2 regions of the Streptomyces sp. NPDC023157 genome follow, and region 2 is predicted to be linked to the other one. Evidence: predicted binding sites of a transcription regulator. Region 2 holds the regulator's gene; the other holds the start of a gene.
What was found. Region 2 encodes HspR, which represses chaperone genes until heat shock. Its sites were predicted from a motif close to TTGAGNNNNNNNNNCTCAA; they were not measured.
Positions count from the first base shown of each region.

Region 1: lon (endopeptidase La) is a predicted target of HspR. The motif match lies at 3,912-3,930, and genes of this name have one in related genera.

Region 1 covers NZ_JBVHIL010000009.1:21-7,349, forward strand. Annotated here, with positions in the region: gene ACZ3ZE_RS28725 (glycoside hydrolase family 3 protein) at 119-1,864, opposite strand; gene ACZ3ZE_RS28730 (TetR/AcrR family transcriptional regulator) at 1,999-2,667, shown strand; gene ACZ3ZE_RS28735 (hypothetical protein) at 2,664-3,140, opposite strand; gene ACZ3ZE_RS28740 (GNAT family N-acetyltransferase) at 3,187-3,822, opposite strand; gene lon (endopeptidase La) at 3,953-6,373, shown strand; gene ACZ3ZE_RS28750 (DUF4240 domain-containing protein) at 6,462-7,043, shown strand; gene ACZ3ZE_RS28755 (lytic polysaccharide monooxygenase auxiliary activity family 9 protein) at 7,129-7,329, opposite strand, start outside.
Region 2 covers NZ_JBVHIL010000005.1:255,400-262,728, reverse strand. Annotated here, with positions in the region: gene grpE (nucleotide exchange factor GrpE) at 1-482, shown strand, start outside; gene dnaJ (molecular chaperone DnaJ) at 513-1,697, shown strand; gene ACZ3ZE_RS19815 (heat shock protein transcriptional repressor HspR) at 1,702-2,169, shown strand; gene ACZ3ZE_RS19810 (helix-turn-helix transcriptional regulator) at 2,288-3,298, opposite strand; gene ACZ3ZE_RS19805 (hypothetical protein) at 3,426-3,629, shown strand; gene ACZ3ZE_RS19800 (Rieske (2Fe-2S) protein) at 3,626-3,946, shown strand; gene ACZ3ZE_RS19795 (pyridoxamine 5'-phosphate oxidase family protein) at 4,129-4,533, opposite strand; gene clpB (ATP-dependent chaperone ClpB) at 4,662-7,250, shown strand.

The sequences.
Region 1 (7,329 bases), on a different contig from region 2:
CCCCCCCCCCCCGGGGCGCGGGGGGGGGGGGGGCCCCCCCCCGCCCCCCCCCCCCCCCCCCCCGCCCCGCCCCCGGCCCCCTCCCCGCCGTTTCGGTCTGGGGGCTGCGGCCCGTCGTCTAGATCTCCAGGCCGTGGCCGTACGGGAAGACCGGGTCCTTCGTGTCGTTCGGGACGTCCGGGTGGGAGGCTTCCACGGCTGCCATGGAGCGGGGCAGCTCGAAGGGAAGGCGGCCCTCCGGCTTGGCCCGGCCGAAGGCCACGTCCAGCAGGGCCTCGTCGCTCGCCCCGTAGTCGGCGATCAGGGCCGCCGCGTGCTCCGCGATCTCCGGGAGGACGGCCGGGCGCTCCAGGTTGACGCACACCACGGTGGGGGTCGCCTTGAGGAGGGCGAGGACGCGGGTCAGTTCGGCCTCGGGGAAGGCCAGCGAGCCCGAGTGGAAGAACGACTCGAACTTGTTCGGGCGGTCCTCGAAGGGGGTGCGCAGGCGGAGGACCGCCAGGTCCGCCTCCGCCGGGGTCGCCACCGTCTCGCCGTACGCCGCCGCGACGGCCGGGTCGACGTTCTCCACGTACAGCTTCGGCCTGCCCTTGAGGGGGAGCGGGCCGTCGGTGAGGACCGTCAGGGAGCGGCGCTGCGCTGCCGCGCCCAGGGCCGTGAAGTCGGCGCGGCCGACCGTCTCCTCGGCCTCGTCGGGGTCGACGTACCGGCGCTCGTCGAAGAGGCCGAGGGTGAACTTCTCGTGCAGCAGACGCCGTACGGAGGCGTCGACGCGGGACTCGGCGACGCGGCCCGAGGTCACCAGCTCGACGATGACCTCCGGGCACTCCTCGCCGCCGAACTGGTCCGCGCCCGCGTCCAGGGCCTTCGCCGCCCGCTCGGCCACGCTCAGGTGCTCCACGCCCCAGGCCCGTGCCTCGTGCGGCTCGCCGAAGATCTCGCTCTCGTTGAGCAGGCCCCAGTCGGTGCAGACGATGCCGGTGAAGCCGAGCTCGTCGCGCAGGAGGCCCTGGATGACGCCCCGGTTGAAGCCGAAGCCGACCTCCTCCCAGTCGGTGCCGACGGGCTGGCCGTAGTACGGCATCATCTGCGAGCAGCCGGCGGCGATGGCGGCCTTGAAGGGCTCCAGGTGGTGGTCGCGCAGGCCGCCCGGGTAGATCTGCTCCTTGCCGTGCGGGAAGTGCGGGTCCTCGCCGTCCTTCTGGGGGCCGCCGCCCGGGAAGTGCTTGACCATCGCCGCGACCGAGTCCGGGCCGAGCTCCTCGCCCTGGAGGCCGAGGACGTAGGCGCGGACGAGTTCGCCGGTGAGGGCGGCGTCGGAGCCGAAGGTGCCGGACTGGCGGGACCAGCGGGGCTCGGTGGCCAGGTCGATCTGCGGGTGCAGCGCGGTGCGGAAGCCGACCGACAGGTACTCGCGGCGCACCGTGTCGGCGAAGCGGAAGACCAGCTCCGGGTCGCGGATCGCGGCGAGGCCGAGCGCCTCGGGCCAGGCGGAGAAGGCGCCGGAGTTGAAGGACGCGCCGATGTTGTCGGTGAACGCGTGCCGGGGGTCCGTGGAGAGCGAGACCGGGATGCCGAGCCGGGTGGCGGCGGCCATCTCCTGGATCGCGTTGTGCCACAGGGCCATCTCGCGGGCGCCGTAGCTGCCGAGCAGGTTGAAGTGGGTGAGCCCGCGGCCCTCGATGAGTTCCGGGGTCGTGCACTCCAGCATCGAGCCGTCCGTCTCGGTCACCGGGGTGCCGTCGGGATTCATCATCAGCATGGTGTGGAAGAGCTGTCCGGCCTTCTCCTCCAGGGTCATGCGGGCGAGGAGGTCCTCGACGCGCTCGGCGACCGGGCGGGAGGGGTCCTGGTAGGGGTGCATGTCCGTACCTGCTCTTGCGTGGCTGATCGGACGGCCAGGCTAAGCGTGAAAACCGAGTACCTACTAGGTTTGTGTCGTGTGGCGTGGGTCACAGGCTGAGGGGTGGGGTGCCTGCGCTTCGTTAGGGTGGCTCCATGGTGGAGAGTGACGGGCGGCCGGGGCGCAAAAGCGCAGGCCGGGGCAGCTATGCGGTCGGTGACGCGCGGCGGCTGAAGATCCTGGACACCGCCGTCGAGCACTTCGGGCGCTGGGGTTTCCACGCCTCCTCGCTCGCCCGGATCGCCCACGACTGCGGCATCACCCAGGGCGGGCTCCTCCACCACTTCCGCGGCAAGGAGGACCTGCTCCTCTCCGTGCTCGCGCAGAGCGAGGAGCACGACGTGGAACGGCTCTTCAGTGAGGAGCCGGAGTCCTACGCGGCGTACGTGGACACGCTCGTCGGCCTGATCGAGGACAACACCAGGCGGCCCGGCATCGTGCGCATGTTCAACGTCCTCGTCGGCGAGTCCGGCAACGTCGGCCACCCCGCCCACGCGTACTTCAAGGAGCGGTACGCGCGCGTGCTCCGGCACACCGTCGAGCTCCTGGAGGCGTGCGTCGAGAGCGGTGAGCTGCGGGCCGGCATCGACTGCGAGGCCGTCGCCAGGGAGCAGCTCGCCGTCATGGACGGGCTCCAGATCCAGTGGACGCTCGACCCGGAGTCCCTGGACATGCCGGGGCGGGTGCGGGACTTCCTGCGGCGTCAGTACGAGGAGATCAGGGCCGGGCGTCCCGTCGGCGGGCCGCCGTCCGGGAGGGGTTAGCGTCCCGTCGGCGGGCCGCCGTCCGGGAGGGCCTTGAAGACGCGGTCCAGGGCGGGTGGGCGTTCGCCGTCGCCCGCGATCACCGTCCGGTGGGCGTACGTCAGGGAGTACTGGAACCCGTCGGCGATCGGGCTGCCGGTCGGGCTGGCCGGGACCTTCGCGTACGCCGGGTCCTCCAGGGCGGCGCGCAGCTCGGCGGTCTCGGCCGGGGTCATCCGGCCGCTCTTCGACGGTTTGGTGCCGGTGCGGGTGGTGTAGGTGCCGTCGTACTTCACGGTGAGTCTGTTGTCGACGCCGGCGAGGCCGCCGGTGACCGCCACCTCGACCAGGACGTCCTGCGGGGCGGGCTGCTCGCTGCCGGTGGTGGGCGACGCGGTTGCCGGGGTGGTGGCGGGGGCCGCCGGGGCCTGGCCGCAGCCCGTCACGGTGATCGCCGCGGCCAGCAGGGCCGCGGCGCCGTACCTCTTCTCCATGGAGCCGAGCATGCCCGTTCGGCCCCCGCCGCGCAGCCGGAACGGCTCAAGCCGCGCGGACGACGCCGGTCAGCGGCCCCCGGTAGTACCAGTCGAGCGAGTCGTACAGCGCCATCCCGTCGGTGGTCGCCGCCAGTACACCGGTCTCCGCGCCCGCCTGCGCGGCGGCGGCCTCCAGGGTGCGCATGACGTTGGCGCCGAGGCCCCGGCGGCGGTGGGCGGCGTCCGTCTCGATCTGGTCGGCGACGGCGGTCTCCCCGGTCGGCGCGATCTGCCCCCGGGCGGCGAGCGTGCCGTCCGGGGCGAGGATCCGGACCCGGATCACGCCGTCCTTGGTCTCCGTCGTCCGCGCGTAGCCGTCCGGCGGCGCGGGCCGGGCCGCCGGGTCCAGCTTCTTGGTCATCATGAACCCCGGGTCGTCCGGGATGGTCCACCCGTCCGTGATCCACCGCGCCACCTCCTCGGGCGCCGCCATCACCTTGAGCCAGGCGTACGGCTCGGTGATCCCGGCGCACAGCGCGCCCACGGAGGCCGCGTCCGGGTGCGGCAGCACATGCCGGAAGGGGTGCTCGGGCAGCCCCACGTGGATCCGGTAGCCCCAGGGTTCGACGACGGCGGGTCCGGTGCCGCGGGAGACGGTCCAGCCGGAGACCCAGGCAGAGGTAATAGATGCAGTATCCATGGGGGTATTACAGTCCCTGTTCGCGGGGCGTGTGAGGGTGATCGCTCAGAGCGAACAGCGGGAGGGGAACATTCCTCGGCGCACGTGCATTGAGTCCACATAGCTCAACTTGACTGCCGAAGGGGAGATCATGGCTTCTGAGTCCATGGAGACCGCGCCGCTCACTCTGCCTGTGCTGCCGCTCGACGACGAGGTCGTGCTGCCCGGCATGGTGGTGCCGCTGGACCTGTCCGACAACGACGTCCGCGCCGCCGTCGAGGCAGCCCAGGCCGCCGCCCGCGGCGGGACGGGCAAGCCGCGCGTGCTGCTCGTGCCCCGGGTGGACGGCACCTACGCGGCGACCGGCGTGCTCGGCACCGTCGAGCAGGTCGGGCGGCTCTCCGACGGCGACCCCGGCGCGCTCGTCCGCGGGCGCGGACGGGTCCGCATCGGCGCCGGCACGACGGGCCCCGGCGGGGCCCTGTGGGTCGAAGGCGCCGCCGTCGAGGAGACCCTGCCCGATCCGCTGCCCGGCTCCGTGACCGAACTGGTCAAGGAGTACAAGGCGTTGGCCACCAGCTGGCTCAAGAAGCGCGGCGCCTGGCAGGTCGTCGACCGCGTCCAGCAGATCGACGGCGTCGGCGCCCTCGCCGACAACTCCGGCTACTCGCCCTTCCTCACCGTCGAGCAGCGGGTCGCGCTCCTGGAGACCGCCGACCCCGTCGCCCGCCTCAAGCTGGCCACCGCGCAGCTGCGCGAGCACCTGGCCGAGCAGGACGTCGCCGAGACCATCGCCAAGGACGTCCAGGAGGGCGTCGACAAGCAGCAGCGCGAGTTCCTGCTGCGCCGTCAGCTCGAAGCCGTACGCAAGGAGCTGCGCGAGCTCAACGGAGAGTCCGCCTCGGGCGCGGGCGACGAGTCCGACGACTACCGGGCGCGCGTGGAGGCCGCCGACCTTCCGGAGAAGGTCCGCGAGGCGGCCCTCAAGGAGGTCGAGAAGCTGGAGCGGGCGAGCGACCAGTCGCCCGAGGGATCCTGGATCCGGACCTGGCTCGACACCGTCCTCGAACTGCCGTGGAACGAGCGGACGGAGGACGCCTTCGACATCCAGGGCGCCAAGGCCGTGCTCGACGCCGAGCACGCGGGCCTGGAGGACGTGAAGGAGCGGATCACCGAGTACCTGGCGGTGCGCAAGCGGCGCGCCGAGCGGGGCCTCGGCGTGGTCGGCGGGCGGCGCGGCGGTGCCGTGCTCGCGCTCGTCGGGCCGCCCGGAGTCGGCAAGACCTCGCTGGGCGAGTCCGTCGCGCACGCGATGGGACGCAAGTTCGTCCGGGTCGCCCTGGGCGGTGTGCGCGACGAGGCCGAGATCCGCGGCCACCGGCGTACGTACGTGGGCGCCCTGCCCGGCCGTGTCGTCCGCGCCATCAAGGAGGCCGGGTCCATGAACCCGGTGGTCCTCCTCGACGAGATCGACAAGGTCGGCTCCGACTACCGGGGCGACCCGGCGGCGGCCCTCCTGGAGGTCCTCGACCCCGCGCAGAACCACACCTTCCGGGACCACTACCTGGAGGTCGAGCTCGACCTGTCCGACGTGGTGTTCCTCGCCACCGCCAACGTGCTCGAAGCCATCCCCGAGGCGCTGCTCGACCGCATGGAGCTCGTGCGGCTCGACGGCTACACCGAGGACGAGAAGGTCGTCATCGCCCGCGACCACCTGCTGCCCCGGCAGCTGGAGAAGGCCGGCCTGGAGCCGGGCGAGGTCGTACTGGAGGAGGCGGCGCTGCGCAGGCTCGCCGGCGAGTACACCCGGGAGGCCGGCGTCCGCACCCTGGAGCGGTCCATCGCGCGCCTGCTGCGCAAGGTGGCCGCCCAGCACGAACTGGGCGACCGGGAGCTGCCGTTCACCATCGGCCCGGACGAGCTGCGCGGCCTCATCGGGCGCCCGCACCACGTGCCGGAGTCGGCGCAGGACCCGGCCGAGCGCCGCACCTCGGTGCCCGGTGTCGCCACCGGTCTCGCCGTGACCGGGGCGGGCGGCGACGTGCTCTTCGTCGAGGCCTCGCTGGCCGACCCGGAGACGGGCGCGGCGGGGCTCACCCTCACCGGCCAGCTGGGCGACGTGATGAAGGAGTCCGCGCAGATCGCGCTCTCCTTCCTCCGCTCGCACGGCGCGGAACTGGAGCTGCCCGTCACCGGCCTCAAGGACCGCGGCGTGCACATCCACTTCCCGGCGGGCGCGGTCCCGAAGGACGGGCCGAGCGCGGGCATCACGATGACCACCGCCCTCGCCTCGCTCCTGTCGGGCCGGCTGGTCCGCACGGACGTCGCCATGACCGGCGAGGTGTCCCTGACCGGCCGGGTGCTCCCGATCGGCGGCCTGAAGCAGAAGCTGCTCGCCGCCCACCGGGCGGGCATCACGACGGTCGTGATCCCCAAGCGGAACGAGGCCGACCTGGACGACGTCCCGGCCGAGATCCTTCAGAAGCTGGAGGTCCACCCGGTGACGGACGTCCGGCAGGTCCTGGAGATCGCCCTCGCCCCGGCCCAGGTCGCGGTGGGCGCGGCGGCCTGACGCCCGTTCCCCCGTACGCCGGTGGGGCGCCCTCCCAAGAGGAGGGCGCCCCACCGGCGTTGTCAGTGGCGGCTGCGATGCTTCGGGTATGGACGAGAAGGCCTTCTGGGCGCTGATGGGGGAGCTGCGGCACCGGCCGGGGTCGCGGGACGAACGGCTGGAGTGGCTGCGGGGGGAGCTGGCGCGGGGGCCGGCGGAGGAGTGCGTGGCGTTCCAGGTGGAGCTGGAGGAGGCCTGTGACCGGGCCTACCGGGCCGATCTGTGGTCGGCGGCCGAGCGGATCCTGGGCGGCTGGTGCTCCGACGACGGCTTCTTCTACTTCCGCCTGTGGCTGGTGGCCCTGGGGCGCGAGGTGTTCGAGGAGGCCCTGGTGTCTCCCGACAGCCTGGCCGGAGTGCCCGAGGTGCTCCGGCTCGCGGGGCGGAGCACCGACTCCTGGTGCGAGGCCGAGGAGTGGCCCGACCTGGAGGAGCTGGACTACGTGGCGGCGGACGCCTACGAGGAACTGACGGGGGTGGCCGACGAGGGGGAGGCCTTCTACGACGCGCTCGACGCGGCCCAGGGCGACGACGTCCCGGACCCCGAGGCGCCGCCGCGGTGGGAGCCCCTGGAGGAGGACGGGATACCGCGGCTCGCCGCCCTCTTCCCTCCTCGGGCCGAGCTGGGCTAGCACCCGCCCGGCGGACGGGTCCTCACCGGGTCCGTCCGCCGGGCGGGTCCTCTACGGTCCGTCCGCCGGACGGGTCCTCAAGGGGTCAGGACTGGTTCCGGCGCCGTGCCAGCAGGATGCTGCCCGCGCCGAAGGCGGCGAGCGCGCCGGCGCCCGCGAGGGCGAGCGGGAGCGGGGAGGCGGGGGCCTCGGTGGTGTCGGCGGACAGGGCGGGGGGCTGCTCGTCGCCGCCGTGGCCCTTGTGGCTCACGGTGGACAGCTGGGCGCCCGCGGCGAGTTCGGCCTC
Region 2 (7,329 bases):
GCACGGCGCTCGGCGAGCGCACGACGGACCTCCAGCGTCTGCAGGCCGAGTACCAGAACTACCGCCGCCGGGTCGAGCGGGACCGGGTGACGGTCAAGGAGATCGCCGTGGCGAGCCTCCTGACCGAGCTGCTGCCCGTGCTCGACGACATCGGCCGGGCCCGGGAGCACGGCGAGCTCGTCGGCGGCTTCAAGTCGGTCGCCGAGTCGCTGGAGACCGTCGCCGCCAAGATGGGCCTCCAGCAGTTCGGCAAGGAGGGCGAGCCCTTCGACCCGACGATCCACGAGGCCCTGATGCACTCGTACGCGCCGGACGTCACCGAGACGACCTGTGTGGCGATCCTGCAGCCGGGGTACCGGATCGGCGAGCGGACCATCCGGCCCGCCCGTGTGGCCGTCGCCGAGCCCCAGCCGGGCGCGGCCGCCGGCGGCAAGGAAGAGCCGAAGGCCGACGAGGAGAGCGGTGCCCCCGAAGAGGGGTGACGCAGTGACCGTCCGGAAGGAGGGACGTCGATGAGTACGAAGGACTTCGTCGAGAAGGACTACTACAAGGTTCTCGGCGTCCCCAAGGACGCCACCGACGCCGAGATCAAGAAGGCGTACCGGAAGCTGGCCCGCGAGAACCACCCGGACGCCAACAAGAGCGACACCAACGCGGAGGAGCGCTTCAAGGAGATCTCCGAGGCGAACGACGTCCTCGGCGACCCCAAGAAGCGCAAGGAGTACGACGACGCGCGTGCCCTGTTCGGCAACGGTGGCTTCCGCGCCGGACCCGGCGGGGCGGGCGGCTCGTTCAACTTCGACCTGGGCGACCTCTTCGGCGGCGCCCAGGGCCCCGGCGGAGCCGGTGGCTTCGGGGGCGGCGGCGGCCTCGGGGACGTCTTCGGCGGCCTGTTCAACCGGGGCGCGGGCGGTGCGGGCACCCGTACGCAGCCGCGCCGCGGCCAGGACATCGAGTCCGAGGTGACCCTCAGCTTCACCGAGGCCATCGAGGGCGCGACCGTGCCCCTGCGCATGTCCAGCCAGCAGCCCTGCAAGGCGTGTTCGGGCACCGGCGACAAGAACGGCACCCCGCGGGTGTGCCCGACCTGTGTCGGCACCGGGCAGGTCTCGCGCGGCAGCGGCGGCGGCTTCTCGCTGACCGACCCGTGCGTGGACTGCAAGGGCCGCGGCCTGATCGCCGAGAACCCCTGCGAGGTCTGCAAGGGCAGCGGCCGGGCCAAGTCCTCGCGCACCATGCAGGTCCGCATCCCCGCGGGCGTCAGCGACAGCCAGAAGATCCGGCTGCGCGGCAAGGGAGCCCCGGGCGAGCGCGGCGGGCAGAACGGCGATCTGTACGTCGTCGTGCACGTCGACGCGCACCCGGTGTTCGGCCGCAAGGAGGACAACCTCACCGTCACGGTGCCCGTCAGCTTCGACGAGGCGGCGCTCGGCGGCGAGGTCAAGGTGCCGACGCTGGGCGGCCCCCCGGTCACCCTGAAGCTGCCCGCGGGCACGCCCAACGGGCGCACGATGCGCGCCCGTGGCAAGGGCGCGGTCCGCAAGGACGGCACGCGCGGCGACCTCCTCGTGACCGTGGAGATCGCGGTGCCGAAGGACCTGGCCGACAAGGCCCGTGAGGCCTTGGAGACCTACCGCGAGGCCACGGCGGGCGAGGACCCCAGGGCAGAGCTGTTCCAGGCCGCGAAGGGAGCTTGAGGACATGGACGGCCGTCGCCGACCGCCCGGATTCGGGAACAGGGCATACGAACTGACCGACGAGACGCCGGTGTACGTCATCTCGGTGGCGGCCCAGCTGTCCGGTCTGCACCCGCAGACCCTGCGCCAGTACGACCGGCTGGGTCTGGTCTCCCCGGACCGCACCGCGGGCCGTGGGCGCCGTTACTCGGCCCGTGACATCGAGCTGCTCCGCCAGGTGCAGCAGCTGTCGCAGGACGAGGGCATCAACCTGGCCGGGATCAAGCGCATCATCGAGCTGGAGCACCAGGTCGCGGCGTTGCAGAGCCGGATCGCCGAGCTGTCGACGGCGGTCGAGGGCGCGGCGGCGGCGATGCGCCAGCGCGAGGCCCAGGTCCACGCCTCGTACCGGCGCGACCTGGTGCCGTACACGGACGTCCAGCAGGCGAGCGCCCTGGTGGTGTGGCGGCCGTCCCACAAGCGCGGCGAGTAGCCCCGCGGCTCCCCTTCGCAGGGACGCACGTACGCACGCCCGAGGCCCCCTTTCCGTTCCGGCGGAGGGGGCCTCGGGCGTGCGCGCGTCCGGGCCCGGGGCACGGGCGCCGGTCCCGTCAGTCGTTCTGCTCGGGGTCCGGTCCCGGGCCCGGTTCGTCGAGGATGCCGGACTGGGCGATGAGGAAGCCGAGTTGGGCGCGGCTGCCGCTGCCGAGGGTGGCGGCCAGTTTGGCGATGTGGGCGCGGCAGGTGCGCACGTTCATGCCGAGGCGGCGGGCGATGGCCTCGTCGACGTGGCCCTCGACGAGCAGCTTGGCGATGGAGTGCTGGACGCCGCTGATGCCGTCCCTGCGCTGCGCGTTGGGGACCTGCTCGCCGAAGGGGGTGGCGCGGGCCCAGGACTGCTCGAAGACGGTCGCCAGGTACTCCACGAGGCCGGGGTGGCGCAGTTCCAGGGCGACCTGGCGGTCCTGGCGGGCGGGGATGAGGGCGACGGAGCGGTCGATGATGATGAGCCGCTCGATGCTCTCCTCCAGGGTGCGGACCTGGAGCCGGTCCATGCCGGCCTGTTCGAGGTAGACCTGCATGCCGGGGCTGTGGCGGGCGGTGTGCTGGTAGAGGGTGCGCACCCGTACGCCGCGGTCGAGGAGCGGCTGGACGCGGTTGAGGGCGGTGTTGAGGGTGTGTTCGCTGCGTCCGCCGCCGGGCTGGACGGTGAGGAGCTCCTGGGAGCACTCGGCGGTGGCCCGGCCGAGGACGGCGTCGATGCGGTGGATGCCTTCGAGCACCGTGATGGCGTGGGTGGTCGAGGGGTCCTGGGCGCTGATCGCCATGAAGGGCTCGAACGTGCTGGAGAGGCCTATGGCCAGGGCGCGCCGGTCCTGGATCTCGCGCTCCAGCGGCTGGACGAGCCGGGCGAGAGCGGCGGACGGCGGGACGGGCCGCAGCCAGGACGGATCGTCCGGATCCGGATGCAACAGGTCGAGATCCATGAGGCAGGGTGCGGCTTCTGCCTCGCTCCTGGTTATTCGTCCGATCCGCAACGCACTTGCGTACAAGTCCGTTCCGGCTGCACAGAGGTCGACATGCCCGTGAGGATGTGTCGGTTCTGTCAGTTTCTGCGGCATATGCACACCCCCCAGGATCCTGTATTTCAGGAACATGATGCATTGCCCAGGTGGTGCCAGCGCAAAGACTGAGCCATCGTCTTGTACGCGGGGGAGAGGAAACCATCAAGTGAGGTCGAAGCCGCTCATGTCCACGAAACTGCTTCGCTCGATACTTGCTTCCGTCTTCATTGGGGCGGCGGCAGTGGGAGCGCTGGCCGTCAGCGACCCGGTGTGGGACAGCGCGCCCGCCAAGGTCGTCGCGGCACCGATTGACCCCGTCTGGGACTTCGCCCCGGTCGGTCAGCTCGACCCGGTATGGGATTCCAGCCGGGCGGACGCGGACGCATGACCGTGCCTCCGGACGACCGGACCTTCCGGCGGGAGATGGCTTCGGCCTACCGGTCCGGGTGGCACTTCGTCGATCTCGTCACGGCCATCCCCCACCGTGGCGACTCGTTGATGGTCACCCTCTTCGGAGAACCGATCGTGGTCGCCAGGGAGCAGGACGAGGACGTCCGTGCGTACCGGTGTCTGCGCCGGCCCCGTGGCGCTCCGCAGCCCGTCCGCTGTGCCATCCGGTACGGCATGATCTTCGTCAACCTCGACCAGCGTGACCACCAGCTGGTCGAACCAGAGACCATCACCGCCACCCCCCGCAGTGCCTGAGCGGTTCCCCCGTCGTTGTAGATCGCTCAGGTACTTCCCCCACACAGCGGCGCCATCGCGAACCTGAAACGCGATGGCGCCGTTGTGCATCTCCGGCCGGGCGGACGGGCGGCCGGCCACTCGCCGGCCGGTCGCGCCGTGCCGTTCCGTGCCGTTCCGTGCCGTTCTGGGCCGCGCGACCCCTACGCCCGGCCCATCGCGCGCGTCAGCGTGATCTCGATGACCACCCGGTCCGGGTTCGGCGTCGGCGTCCGGCCGTAGCGCTCCGCGTAGCGGTCCACCGCGTCCGCGACGACCTCGGCCTCGGTGCGGATCCTCGCGATGCCCTCCAGGGTGGCCCAGCGCCCCTTGTCGACCTGGCAGACGGCCACCCTCGCGCCGTCCGCGCCCGCCGCCAGGACGTTCGCGACCTTGCGGCTGTGCTTGTTGGTGATCACCCGTGCCAGCCCGTTCTCGGGGTCGTACGTGACGCCCACCGCCACGACGTGCGGGGTGCCGTTCGGCCGGGGGGTGGTCAGGGTGCTCATGTGGTACTCGCGCCAGAAGCTGAGATACGAGTCGCCGGGGTTCCTCGGGTCAGTCGCCATGCCCGGAAACTACCGCCGTGCAGGCCCCCGCCGGTACCTTGAGCGGAATAGACTCAACTTTATGTACGCTGTATGAGTCATACGGGTACGAGGAGTACGAGTCGAGCTCACCGGAGGAGACCCCGCACGTGGACGCCGAACTGACCAACAGGAGCCGGGACGCGCTGAACGCGGCGAGCAGCCGCGCCGTGTCCCAGGGGCACGCCGATCTGACCCCCGCGCACCTTCTGCTCGCCCTGCTCGCGGGTCAGGACAACGAGAACATCACCGACCTGCTCGCCGCCGTCGAGGCCGACCAGGCCGCCGTGCGATCCGGCGCGGAGCGGCTGCTCGCCGCCCTGCCCAGCGTCACCGGGTCCACGGTCGCGCCCCCGCAGCCCAACCGCGAGCTCCTCGCGGTGATCGCCGACGCCGCCGAGCGCGCGAGGAAGCTGGGCGACGACTTCATCTCCACCGAGCACCTGCTCGTCGCGACCGCCGCCAAGGGCGGGCAGACCGGCCAGGTCCTCGACCGGCAGGGCGCCACCGCCGCCCGCCTCCAGGACGCCTTCGAGAAGAGCCGGGGCACCCGCCGGGTGACCACCGCCGACCCGGAGGGCTCGTACAAGGCCCTGGAGAAGTTCGGCACCGACTTCACCGCCGCCGCCCGCGAGGGCAAGCTGGACCCGGTCATCGGCCGCGACCACGAGATCCGGCGCGTCGTACAGGTCCTCTCCCGCCGCACCAAGAACAACCCGGTCCTCATCGGCGAGCCCGGCGTCGGCAAGACCGCCGTCGTCGAGGGCCTCGCCCAGCGGATCGTGAAGGGCGACGTGCCCGAGTCGCTGCGCGGCAAGCGGCTGGTCTCGCTCGACCTCGGCGCCATGGTCGCGGGCGCGAAGTACCGCGGCGAGTTCGAGGAGCGGCTGAAGACCGTCCTCTCCGAGATCAAGGAGAGCGAAGGCCAGATCATCACCTTCATCGACGAGCTGCACACCGTCGTCGGCGCGGGCGCCGGCGGCGACTCCGCCATGGACGCCGGCAACATGCTGAAGCCGATGCTGGCCCGCGGCGAACTGCGCATGGTCGGCGCCACCACCCTCGACGAGTACCGCGAGCGGATCGAGAAGGACCCCGCCCTGGAGCGCCGCTTCCAGCAGGTCCTGGTCGCCGAGCCCAGCGTCGAGGACACCGTCGCCATCCTGCGCGGCCTCAAGGGGCGCTACGAGGCCCACCACAAGGTGCAGATCAACGACTCCGCGCTGGTGGCCGCCGCGACCCTCTCCGACCGGTACATCACCTCCCGCTTCCTCCCCGACAAGGCCATCGACCTCGTCGACGAGGCCGCCAGCCGGCTCCGCATGGAGATCGACTCCTCGCCCGTCGAGATCGACGAGCTCCAGCGCTCCGTCGACCGGCTCCGGATGGAGGAGCTCGCCCTCTCCAAGGAGACCGACGCGGCCAGCCTCCAGCGCCTGGAGAAGCTGCGCCGCGACCTCGCCGACCGCGAGGAGGAGCTGCGCGGACTCACCGCCCGCTGGGAGAAGGAGAAGCAGTCCCTCAACCGCGTCGGCGAGCTGAAGGAACGGCTCGACGAGCTGCGCGGCCGGGCCGAGCGCGCCCAGCGGGACGGCGACTTCGACACCGCCTCCAAGCTGCTGTACGGGGAGATCCCCACCCTGGAGCGCGAGCTGGCCGAGGCCACCGAGGCCGAGCAGGAGGCCGCCAAGGACACCATGGTCAAGGAGGAGGTCGGCCCCGACGACATCGCCGACGTCGTCGGCGCCTGGACCGGCATCCCCGCCGGGCGCCTCCTGGAGGGCGAGACGCAGAAGCTGCTGCGCATGGAGGACGAGCTCGGCCGGCGCCTGATCGGCCAGAGCGAGGCCGTCCGGGCCGTCTCCGACGCCGTGCGCCGCACCCGCGCGGGCATCGCCGACCCCGACCGGCCCACCGGCTCCTTCCTCTTCCTCGGCCCCACCGGCGTCGGCAAGACCGAGCTGGCGAAGGCCCTCGCCGACTTCCTCTTCGACGACGAGCGGGCCATGGTCCGCATCGACATGTCGGAGTACGGCGAGAAGCACTCCGTCGCCCGCCTCGTCGGCGCGCCCCCCGGCTACGTCGGCTACGAGGAGGGCGGCCAGCTCACCGAGGCGGTGCGCCGCCGCCCGTACAGCGTGGTCCTCCTCGACGAGGTGGAGAAGGCCCACCCGGAGGTCTTCGACGTCCTGCTCCAGGTCCTCGACGACGGGCGCCTCACCGACGGCCAGGGCCGCACGGTCGACTTCCGCAACACGATCCTCATCCTCACCTCGAACCTGGGCAGCCAGTACCTGGTCGACCCGGTGAGCGGCGCGGACGAGAAGCGGGAGCGGGTCCTGGAGACCGTGCGCGCCAGCTTCAAGCCCGAGTTCCTGAACCGGCTCGACGAGATCGTCGTGTTCTCCGCCCTGGACCAGGACGAGCTGGCCCGCATCGCGCGGCTCCAGATCGACCGGCTGGCCCGCCGCCTCGCCGACCGCAGGCTCGGCCTGGAGGTCACCCCCGAGGCGCTGGCCTGGCTGGCCCAGGAGGGCAACGACCCGGCCTACGGTGCCCGGCCGCTGCGCCGCCTGATCCAGACGGCGATCGGCGACCGCCTCGCCAGGGAGATCCTGGCCGGCGAGGTCCGGGACGGGGACACCGTCCGGGTGGACCGTTTCGAGGACGGTCTGATCGTCGGACGGGCCTCGGCCTGAGCCGCTCGTTCCGCCCGTCCCGGTGGCGCGGATCAGCTTGCAGCTGATCCGCGCCGTGGGGGCTTGCCACGCCCCGCCC